One region of the Lysinibacillus sp. UBA5994 genome, then DNA from elsewhere that is predicted to be linked to it. Evidence: riboswitches for the same ligand, from Rfam matches in the RefSeq annotation. Region 1 holds a riboswitch; the other holds the start of a gene.
What was found. Region 1 has a riboswitch for S-adenosylmethionine ahead of B3D98_RS11060 (MetQ/NlpA family ABC transporter substrate-binding protein). Riboswitches for the same ligand answer to the same signal wherever they lie in the genome.

Region 1 (5,391 bases):
AATCCAGGTCTACGATCATCGTAAACAGGAATTCTTCTACGTACTTCATCGACAATAGAAAAGTCTACATCGATCACTGCTACTTCCTCGTCCTCAGCACCTACCCATAATACTTCTCCCCAAGGCTGAATAATCATAGACTGCCCATTAAAATTTTCTACCTTTTTCGAAATACGATTTACTGCAATCACAAAGCATTGATTTTCAATTGCACGAGCCTGTAGCAACGTTTTCCAATGGTCAATCCTCGGAGTTGGCCACTGCGCTGGTACAAATAATACCTTTGCTCCTTGTAATGCATGTGCACGTAACCATTCTGGAAAGCGAATATCATAGCAAATGACACCAGCAGCTTCAATATCATCTAAAGCAAAACGATTCATTTCATCCCCTGCTTCCAAGTAAAGATGCTCGTCCATTAAACGGAAAAGATGTGCCTTGCTATATTCCCCAACTAGTTCTCCATTACGATCAAAGGTATACATCGTATTATAAAATTTATCGCCTTTCTTTGTTGAAACAGAGCCCCCTACAATATGTACATCAAGTTCCTTAGCAAGTTTAGCCAAAAAGGCCTTTGTCCGCTCACCATTGATATCTGCTAGCTCAGGTAGTTTCTCTAAAGCATAGCCTGTATTCCACATTTCAGGTAACACTATGATTTCTGCCCCATTTTTTGCAGCTTCACGAATCTTATCCTCGGCACGTTCAAAATTTTCTTCAACTTTGTCAAAGCCAATATTTAATTGAATACAACCGATTTTCATCTCTATTCCTCCTCTAGACAATTAACAGAAAAAGTAATACTATTTGCTTCATATTCTTCAATAATAATTATTATATTCTGAAAAAGGTGATCATGCATGGAATTCTCTAAAAAACTACAGCAACTACCCACTCAATTTTTTGCAGCACTCGTTCAAAAAGTAAATTTGGCTCTAGAAGAAGGGCGTGATGTCATTAACCTTGGGCAAGGAAATCCCGATCAGCCAACGCCTATTCACATCATTCAAGCATTACAGGAAGCAGCTGAAAATCCTCACAACCACAAATATTCACCATTTAGAGGTCTCGCTGAATTACGCCAAGCTGCTGCGGACTTTTATCAACGTGAATATCAGGTAGAACTAAATCCAGATACAGAGGTAGCGATTCTTGGTGGAACAAAAATTGGTCTAGTTGAGCTACCTTTAGCTGTGTTAAACCCTGGTGACACGATGCTCTTACCAGATCCTGGATATCCAGATTACCTATCAGGTGTTGTACTAGGAGACGTCAATTTTGAAGTAATGCCCCTTTTTGCTGAAAATGATTTCTTACCTGATTATCATGCATTACCTGATGAAGTGAAAGAAAAAGCAAAGCTTCTTTACTTAAATTACCCGAACAACCCTACAGGTGGTACAGCATCACTTGCGTTTTTTGAAGAGACCGTTCGCTTTGCGAAGGAGCACAATATTATCGTATCACATGATTTTGCTTATGGGGCAATAGGATTTGACGGTAATAAACCAGTTAGCTTCCTTCAAGCAAAGGGTGCAAAAGAAGTAGGAGTTGAAATGTATACATTATCGAAAACCTATAATATGGCTGGCTGGCGTATAGGCTTCGCTGTAGGAAATGCTGAGATTATTGCTGCTATTAATCTAATTCAGGATCATCTGTTTTGTAGTCAATTCCCTGCCATTCAACAAGCTGCAGCAGTAGCACTGACGGCTTCCCAGCAATGTACGGATGAACTACGAGCTACTTATGAGCGTCGCCGCAATGTACTCATTGAAGAAGCTCGAAGAATTGGCTGGCATGTTACGGCTCCAAAAGGCTCCTTCTTCGCATGGCTCCCTGTACCACTAGGCTATACAAGTGAACAGTTTGCTGATCTTTTGCTCGAAAAAGCTGATATCGCTGTAGCAGCAGGTAATGGCTTCGGTCAATATGGTGAAGGCTATGTACGCGTAGGATTGCTGGTTAGTGAGGAGCGCTTACGTGAAGCAATCCATAGAATCGAGCAATTACAATTGTTTAAAAGATAATGACGCCGTATCCTGTAGCTATCACTAGCTACAGGATTATTACTATTTTTCAATTTTCCTTGGTTGCCCTAAACCATTTTCTAATGGATAAAATTGAACATGACCTGTTTCATCATCCCATTTTCGAATATGTTGAATTCCTTGTACCTCTGCCAACACGATGTCAGCAGTAATAACAGGGTTGCCCCCTTTTATTAAATGCCCACCTGATACAACACCCCATTGATCGCTCATAGAACCATGGATATGTGTCTCATATCCACCATCTCGTTTACACACCACACCTGAACCTTGAATAAATTCTAATGGTCCCTCTTTTTCAATCACATCACTAAAACGAACATGAATTTGAGCTGTTGCATCTGGCACTAAATAAACAAAGCTGCTTTTTTGAAAGCTGCCAATACAGCTTACAATTGTTGCTGACTCTATGCTATTCTCTTCGCAAAGCGCTTCAATCCCTTCAATGATATCTGTTCCCGTTAGAAAACGAGCACTAATAACCTTACCAAATGAACCTATACCATAATTAACTCTTATAGACATTGTAATCCCTCTTTTGCGTCGAAATATTATAATTATATAAAAAATTTAAAAATTATTTATTGACTTACTATACCCTATAAATTATATTAGTTCTATCGGAATTACAAAAAAATATTATAAATCTCTTATCAAGAGTAGCTGAGGGACTGGCCCTATGAAGCTCGGCAACCTCCTTTTTAAAGGAAGGTGCTAAATCCTGCAAACGAAATTCGTTTGATAGATAAGAGAGGACATCTTTTCATGAGCCTCTCTTAATTTGTAAGAGAGTTTTTTTATTTTCAAAAAACCGATAAAAACAATCTTGGAGGTATTATCATGAAAAAGAAAAATAAATTTTTAGTAGGATTAGCAAGTCTAACATTAGTAGCAGCTTTAGCAGGCTGTGGCTCTAAAGAAGATAGTAAAAGCCAAGCTGAAGGAATTGATGAAAAGAAAATCGTTGTAGGCGTCACTTCTGGTCCACACGAACAAATTGCAGAAGTAGCCGCTAAAGTAGCAAAAGAAAATGGGCTAGAAGTTGAACTAAAATCATTTTCTGACTATGTTTTACCTAATACATCCTTAGCTGAAGGTGATCTTGATGCGAACAGCTATCAACACGAGCCTTTCCTAGATACATTTAATAAAGACCATGATACAGATTTAGTACCAGTGGGCAAGACGATTTTAAATCCAATGGGTATCTACTCAGAAAAATATAAATCCTTTGATGACATTCCTGAAGGTGCAACGTTTGGCTTACCAAACGACCCAACGAATGGAGCGCGTGCCCTCTTTGTTTTACAGGAAGCTGGCTATATTAAGTTAAAAGAGGGTGCAGACTTAACAGCCTCGATCCGTGATGTAGAAGAAAACAAAAAGAATTTAAAATTCATTGAATTAGAGGCGGCTCAAATTCCTAAACAACTTAGTGAGGTAGATGTAGCAGCTATTAATACAAACTTTGCATTAGAAGCTGGTATTAATCCTAAAGATGACTCTATTTTATTGGAATCTACTGATTCTCCATACGTGAACTATATTGTTGTACGTGCTGAAAATGAAAATGATCCAACAATTAAAAAGTTCGTTGAGGCTTACCAATCTGACGAAGTGCGTCAATTCATCGAAGAGGAATTCAAAGGTTCTGTAATCCCTAGCTGGTAATATGTTCAGAAAGCTTCTATAAAGCCGAAGAATCTGCTGAAATTCCCCAATGGGAAGACGAGCAGATTCTTGCTTTTTAGAAGGTTGAGAAAGGAGCAAACAATTGCATGATTCAATTACAAAATATCTCAAAAGAATTTAAGTCGAAAAAAGGCATCATAAAAGCTGTGGATGGCATCAATCTTCACGTAAAAAAGGGACAAATTCATGGTGTAATAGGCTATAGTGGTGCTGGTAAAAGTACACTCATTCGTTGCGTTAATCTACTAGAACGTCCTACAGCAGGAAAAGTAGTGATAGACAATGTAGACATTACGACCCTTTCTCTTCACGAATTACGTCAAACACGCCAAAAAATCGGGATGATCTTCCAGCACTTTAATCTCTTAAAAACAGCAACAGTTTACAATAATATTGCAGTTCCCTTAAAGCTACTAGGCTATAAAGAGGCGGAAGTAAAAAACCGAGTAGCTAAGTATGCTGAAATTGTCGGTTTAACAGATAAACTAGATAGTTACCCAAATCAACTTTCAGGTGGTCAAAAACAGCGTGTGGCTATTGCACGTGCCTTAGCACAGGAACCAGAGATTTTACTTAGCGACGAAGCAACAAGTGCACTTGATCCAGAGACAACGGAAGCCATTCTTGAATTGTTGTTAAAAATTAATCGTGAATTAGGCATTACGATTCTGCTCATCACACATGAAATGAATGTAATTCAAAAAATTTGCGATGAGGTTTCTGTTCTAGAATCAGGGAAAGTTGTGGAATTTGGCACAGCGATTGAACTTTTTGCGAAACCGAAGCACCCTACAACGCGAAAGTTTTTGAATACAATTTCACAACGTAATTTATCCCCTTCTCTTATTGAGCAATTAAATGTTTCAGGAAGTGTAATCCGTTTAACATTCCTTGGTGAAAGTACTGGTAAGCCATTATTAGCAGAAGTCACTAAGGTATATGATGTGCAACCAAATATTTTAACAGCTAATATTATTGAATTAAAAAACGGTATTGTCGGCAATATTGTGGTGCATTTACATGGCGAAACGCAGATTGTCCAAAAGGCGTTAACGTATTTTTCAGAAAATGGCGTGGCAGTGGAAGAATTAGGAGGTGCGTTCAATGAGTAGTATCCAAAGCTTCTTTACAGATTGGTCAGATGTTATTGGCAAAGCAATTATCGAAACATTTCAAATGGTCGGAATTTCATTATTTTTCTCCATTCTGATTGGCATTCCATTAGGGCTATTAATCGTTTTAACACGACCAGGACAATCCTTTGAAAATAAATTTTTCTATCAGTTTTTTAATCTATTTATCAATATTGTTCGCTCTGTTCCATTTATCATTTTACTATTCTTCATCTTACCTTTTACCAAGTTAATTGTAGGTACAACAATTGGTGTTAAAGGTGTAATCGTTCCACTAGTTGTTTACACAGCTCCTTATATTGCACGACTGATGGAGTCTGCGCTTTTAGAAGTGGATTCCGGAGTAGTAGAAGCCTACACAGCCATGGGTATTAAACGTCGCCATATCATTTGGCATGTCCTATTACGTGAAGCGCGACCATCTATTATTTTAGGCTTAACAATTGCCACAATAGGATTAATTGGTGCAACAGCAATGGCAGGAATGGTTGGTGCTGGCGGTTTAGGTGACC
Region 2 (5,391 bases), on a different contig from region 1:
TTTTACAGCGCATAGAAATCATTATGGCATTTATGTGGATTACGTCTATATATATTCGTACATTTATGTATTTCTATACGACCGTTGTTGGCCTTGCACAAATTTTGAAGATTAAGGATCATCGTCCGCTTATTATACCGATGGGTATAATTGTCATTGGACTTTCTCAAATTGTTCATCCAGATATTGTGCATTCTACTAATTATAATAATGAAATTTGGCCAATCTTTTCCTTTATTTTCACCATTTTATTACCCATACTTTTGTTGATTGTGGTAGTTATTCGCAATCGTAAATCCAAGGCTCAAAAAAACGAAACACCTCAGCAGGAAACAGAAGATGACAATCAAAAAGTCTAATTTCTTCTAAGCTAGAAAAGAAATTAGACTTTTTATTAATTAAATATGATATTCGATTTCATCTACAAAATCCCATTCATATGGTGTTTCTTGGTAAACATAGTAGTTCAACCAGTTAGAGAATAATAGATGCGTATGGGCACGCCATGTATTCATCGGCACTTGTGTCGGATCGTCATTCGGGAAGTAGTTTACAGGAACGGCGATATCTATGCCCTTCGCCACATCGCGACTATATTCATCGGCTAGTGTTGTCGCATCATACTCTAGATGCCCCGTAATCATAATATTTTTATTATCTTTTGATTGTACAATAAATACCCCAGCATCCTCTGAATAGGATAATAATCGTAGATCTGGATGATTGCGAACCTCGTCAATCGAAACAGATGTATAGCGTGAATGAGGTGCAGTAAATAAATCACTAAAGCCACGTACCAAATCTACAGTTAAATCTGTAATCACATGGGAATAGACGCCTGAGCATTTAGCAGAAAGCTCAACCTTCCCAATGCCATAATGATGATACAATGCAGCCTGTGCCCCCCAACATATATGTAGCACGGATGTCACATTCTTTTTAGACCAATCCATAATTTCTGAAATTTCCTGCCAATAGTTGACCTCTTCAAAAGCCATTTTTTCTACTGGCGCACCAGTTATAATCATACCATCATAGCGTCGGTGTAGAATCTGATTGAACGTTGTGTAGAAAAGCTGCAAATGGGATTTACTCACATTTTTAGACTCGTGTGTGGCTGTATTCAAAAAGGTAATATTGACTTGTAATGGTGTATTCCCCAATAAACGTAATAATTGGAGCTCTGTTTTTTCTTTTTCAGGCATTAAATTTAATATTAATATATTTAATGGACGGATTTGCTGTGTTTTCGCACGATCTTCTTCCATGACGAAGATTTTTTCCTCACGTAAATGTTCTCCAGCTGGTAAATTTTTCGGAATATTAATTGGCATCTTGCTTTCCCCTCTCTATAATCACTCTCTTTTAGCAAATCTTACTTGCGTAGGATGCAACGAAATTAAAAAATCCTCCTCATTCCATACGAGATAGAATGAGAAGGATTTTTTTCACGTCCACTCTTATCTCTCAAAGGAAAAAATCCTTTGCTGGAATTAGCACCTTTCTAACAATTGTTAGAGGTTGCTGAAGCGTCATCGGGCCAAATCCCTCAGCTTCTCTTGATAAGATTATTTAATTATCTTGAATTGTAACACGAACTAGTTAGAATATCAATAATTCATAGAATATTTTGTGATTCATGTGCATGTTCCTTGCTCATTTGATGTACACTAAGCTTGCTATATGTGGTGTTTCTGCATTTAAAATTTATGGTAAACATGCAGTAATTATGTTACCATATACTTTTAGTAAGAGAGAGGAACGTGAATAGTTTGATTAAAATTGAATTTCCAAAACCAGATCTAGTAATCCGTCAACGTGAACAAGATTTAAAACCAGGTGATGTGCCGATCACACCTTACTTCGGTTTTATTGACTTCCATAAAATCACACGTGATAAAGGCGGCATTTTCTTATTCTATAATGACAAGAATGAGCTATTGTTTGTTGGGAAAGCACGTAAAATTCGTCAACGTATTAAAAAACATTTCGAGGATAATGTATCTCCGATGAAAAACCATCGTGATGAAGTGTTCAAAATTGAAGTCTATGAAGTAGAAGATCCAATGGAACGTGAAATTTACGAAACATATGCGATTAATACTTTCCGCTCTAAATATAACGTAGACAAAGTCTTTTATTAGGCATCACGTAAAGAAACCGAAATCTCATTTCTAAAGGGATTTCGGTTTCTTTTATCACATAATGGTCATACGATCAATTGGCGTACTCTGACCGTTAATTCGCAAATCAATGGTATCCAGCTCAGGATTCTTGACGGTGACTTTAAAAACATAGGGTTGAGCCTCTTTCCTTTGCTCGCTGCCTTCTTCTAACTGGATAATAAGCCTATTTCCCTCAGCTGTAATACTTGCCAATACATTCCCTTTTGAATAATAAACAAGGTAATATGGAGCATCCTTTTCATGCAATAGTTGTATTCTGTCATTAGAAACGATATTTTTTTGGACATTATCTGGGACAACCGTTAGCTCATGAATCGTTGGTGGATCGGTAGGTGGTGTAGCATTACAGGCTCCTAGCATTAGTAGGCTTATTAAACCTAGCAACACGAATTTTTTCAAGTAACTCCCCTTCCTTATACGACTATTCTAAGAAAAAAGCTTTACGTTCCTTAGCAATCCAGTCTTCTAACTCCTGGTCATCACGTTTTACTAACCGATTGATGAGCACATCATGCCATATATAATCCTCTAACAAATAAATATGAACCGGATCATTGGTGATAAAGGCCGTCTCTTGGGTAGATGGAGAATGACCATAAATCATTTCCTGACCATCTATCGATAAGATAAACCAATGCGGTGTAGACGCTTTTTTTGTATAATGTGTGGCTCTATGCTGGTCAATTGAGGCGAGATGCTCTCCTACATACAACGTAATGCCATGAACAGGAACATGCAGCGCCACCTCTTGCAAATCTTCACGTAAGGCATCATACATATCTTCCCACATCGACAGCATCACTTTTTTCTTCGCCTTCTTTAGAAGTGACTGACAATAGTTGATAATGGATTCCTTGCCCTTCAGCATGACCACTTTAGGCTCAGCTTCCTGTACTTTTTCCTCTAATTTCTCTAATTTTCCGCTTATAGACGTAAAATTCGACTCCCAGCGCTGTTGCATTTGCTGTAAGAACACAGACACAGGCATTGCCGAATAGGTCGTTTGTTCTGCGGTCTCTTCTTTTAACACGATGCCCTTTTCTACAAGGATATTTAAAATATCATACACTCTTGCACGTGGTATGCCAGAATTTTTACTAACCTGATAAGCACTGACATGACTTTGCTGAACAAGTGCCGTATAGGCCTTCGCTTCATATTCTGTAAAACCCATTTCTTTCAGCTGGGTGATTAATTCCTCCATGTAATCCCTCCATTATCTTTATTATAGGCTACCAATGTGAAGATTTGCCAATGAAAAAATGGGGTTTACAGCGTAAATAAAATTAGTTACTATTTCAGTAGTAACTAATTATAAAGAGGTGTCATATGTTGTTTGAAATCGATGTACATATTCTCATACTATTAATTTCTTTTGGATTTCTGGCGGCTTTTGTTGACTCAGTAGTGGGAGGGGGCGGTTTAATTTCACTACCAGCCTTACTATTTGTTGGGCTCAATCCAGCTGCTGCGGTTGCCACGAACAAACTAGCAGGAGCTATGGGCTCGCTCACTTCCTCTATTTCTTTCTATCGTTCTGGCCAGCTGGACATTCGCTCTGTCCTCAAATATTTTCCACTAGCATTTATCGGATCATTATGTGGTGCTTGGACTGTGCATCTGATTAATCCAGCATTACTAAAGCCATTAATGCTTGTTATGCTGGCGGCTGTTGGGGTATATACGATCTTTAAAAAGGATTGGGGTGCCGTCTCTACCGTAAAAAATCTATCTAAAAAACATTTGTTTTTATTTATGCTGCTATTATTTGCTATTGGTTTTTATGATGGATTTCTTGGTCCTGGGACAGGGTCGTTTTTAATCTTTAGCTTCTTATTGGTAGGCTTCGATTTTTTAAAGGCGGCTGGTAATGCGAAGTTTTTAAATTTGGCGAGTAATGTGGCTGGTGTTTGTATGTTTGCTTACTTAGGTCAAATTCATTATGTTTATGGTCTAGTCATGGGCATTGCGCAAATTGGTGGGGCTATGCTTGGCTCACGGATGGCAATCAAGAAAGGAAGTGGCTTTGTCCGCACGCTATTTATTGTCGTTACAATGACATTACTTGCGAAAAATGCCTATGATTTTATGATGCATTAAAATAAACGCCACAGAATTTGAAATCTGTGGCGTTTTGGCGTTAAATCATAAGCTTTTCGTTTTTAAATTTATGACTAGTGGACAAACTGACAATCACAAAAATAAAGAAGGATGCGACAATTGGTATCGTGACTGTATGCATACCAAAGACAGAAGGATAAAACCGATCAATCATAATATACAACAACATGCCTGAAATCATTGACGCAATCGCTCCGTATTTATTCGCTTTTTTCCAATACAATCCTAAAACGACTGTCCAAATAAAGACAGCCTCTAGTCCACCGAAGGCAAATAAGTTCAACCACACTAATAAATCAGGTGGATTGAGTGCAAAGATGACAACGGCTAGGCCAATGACTGTTGTTACAATAAAGCTTGCACGCTTTATCTCTGCATCACTAGCTTTCGGCTTCATATAATTTAAATAGATGTCTTTGACAACTGTAGAGCTGACAAGCATTAGTAAAGCATTAACCGTAGACATTGTCGCAGCCATTGGTGCAGCTAAAACGATTCCTGCTAAAAATGGCGGTAATACCTTCAACGTCAGGAGCGGCATGACTTTATCACCAATCTCAATGCCCGGTAAGACAGGTCGGGCTAACACCCCAATTAAATGCATGCCAAACATGATTGTCCCTATGGCAATCGTGCCAATAAGAATCGCTTGATGCATACTTTTGGAATCCTTATAGCTCATCGCACGAACCGCAATTTGCGGAAGTCCTACAACCCCTACACCAATGAGAATCCAAAATGTTGAGACATACAGAGGCGTTAAATCTCCTTGTGCGCCAAATGGTGACACAAAGTCAGGATTTTCAGCGACCAGTGAGGCCATTATATTGTCGATGCCTCCACCTGCCACAATGGTGCCGATTAATAAAATAATTGTACCAATCACCATAATTGAACCTTGGACCGTATCTGTAAGTGCAACCGCACGGAAGCCTCCGATAATCACATATACTAACACGGAAATCGCAAAAATAAACAGTGCTGCTGTGTAGCTTAAGCCAGTTAATGACTCAATTAAGCGTGCACCCCCAACCCATTGAGCCATCATAGCCGAAAATAAGAAAACAATGATGCTAATGGCTGA

Region 2: it holds a riboswitch for S-adenosylmethionine, as region 1 does, so the genes downstream of both, metA (homoserine O-acetyltransferase MetA) here and B3D98_RS11060 (MetQ/NlpA family ABC transporter substrate-binding protein) in region 1, are expected to answer to the same signal.

The regions. Positions count from the first base shown of each region.
Region 1 covers NZ_DJAU01000031.1:59,668-65,058, forward strand. The annotation lists gene B3D98_RS11045 (carbon-nitrogen family hydrolase) at 1-767, opposite strand, end outside; gene B3D98_RS11050 (pyridoxal phosphate-dependent aminotransferase) at 864-2,033, shown strand; gene B3D98_RS11055 (PPC domain-containing DNA-binding protein) at 2,076-2,579, opposite strand; SAM riboswitch class I at 2,702-2,806, shown strand; gene B3D98_RS11060 (MetQ/NlpA family ABC transporter substrate-binding protein) at 2,895-3,725, shown strand; gene B3D98_RS11065 (methionine ABC transporter ATP-binding protein) at 3,833-4,858, shown strand; gene B3D98_RS11070 (methionine ABC transporter permease) at 4,851-5,391, shown strand, end outside.
Region 2 covers NZ_DJAU01000026.1:31,488-36,878, reverse strand. The annotation lists gene B3D98_RS08270 (GerAB/ArcD/ProY family transporter) at 1-359, shown strand, start outside; gene metA (homoserine O-acetyltransferase MetA) at 399-1,334, opposite strand; SAM riboswitch class I at 1,458-1,569, opposite strand; gene B3D98_RS08260 (nucleotide excision repair endonuclease) at 1,773-2,144, shown strand; gene B3D98_RS08255 (hypothetical protein) at 2,199-2,585, opposite strand; gene B3D98_RS08250 (TrmB family transcriptional regulator) at 2,608-3,390, opposite strand; gene B3D98_RS08245 (TSUP family transporter) at 3,516-4,286, shown strand; gene panF (sodium/pantothenate symporter) at 4,327-5,391, opposite strand, start outside.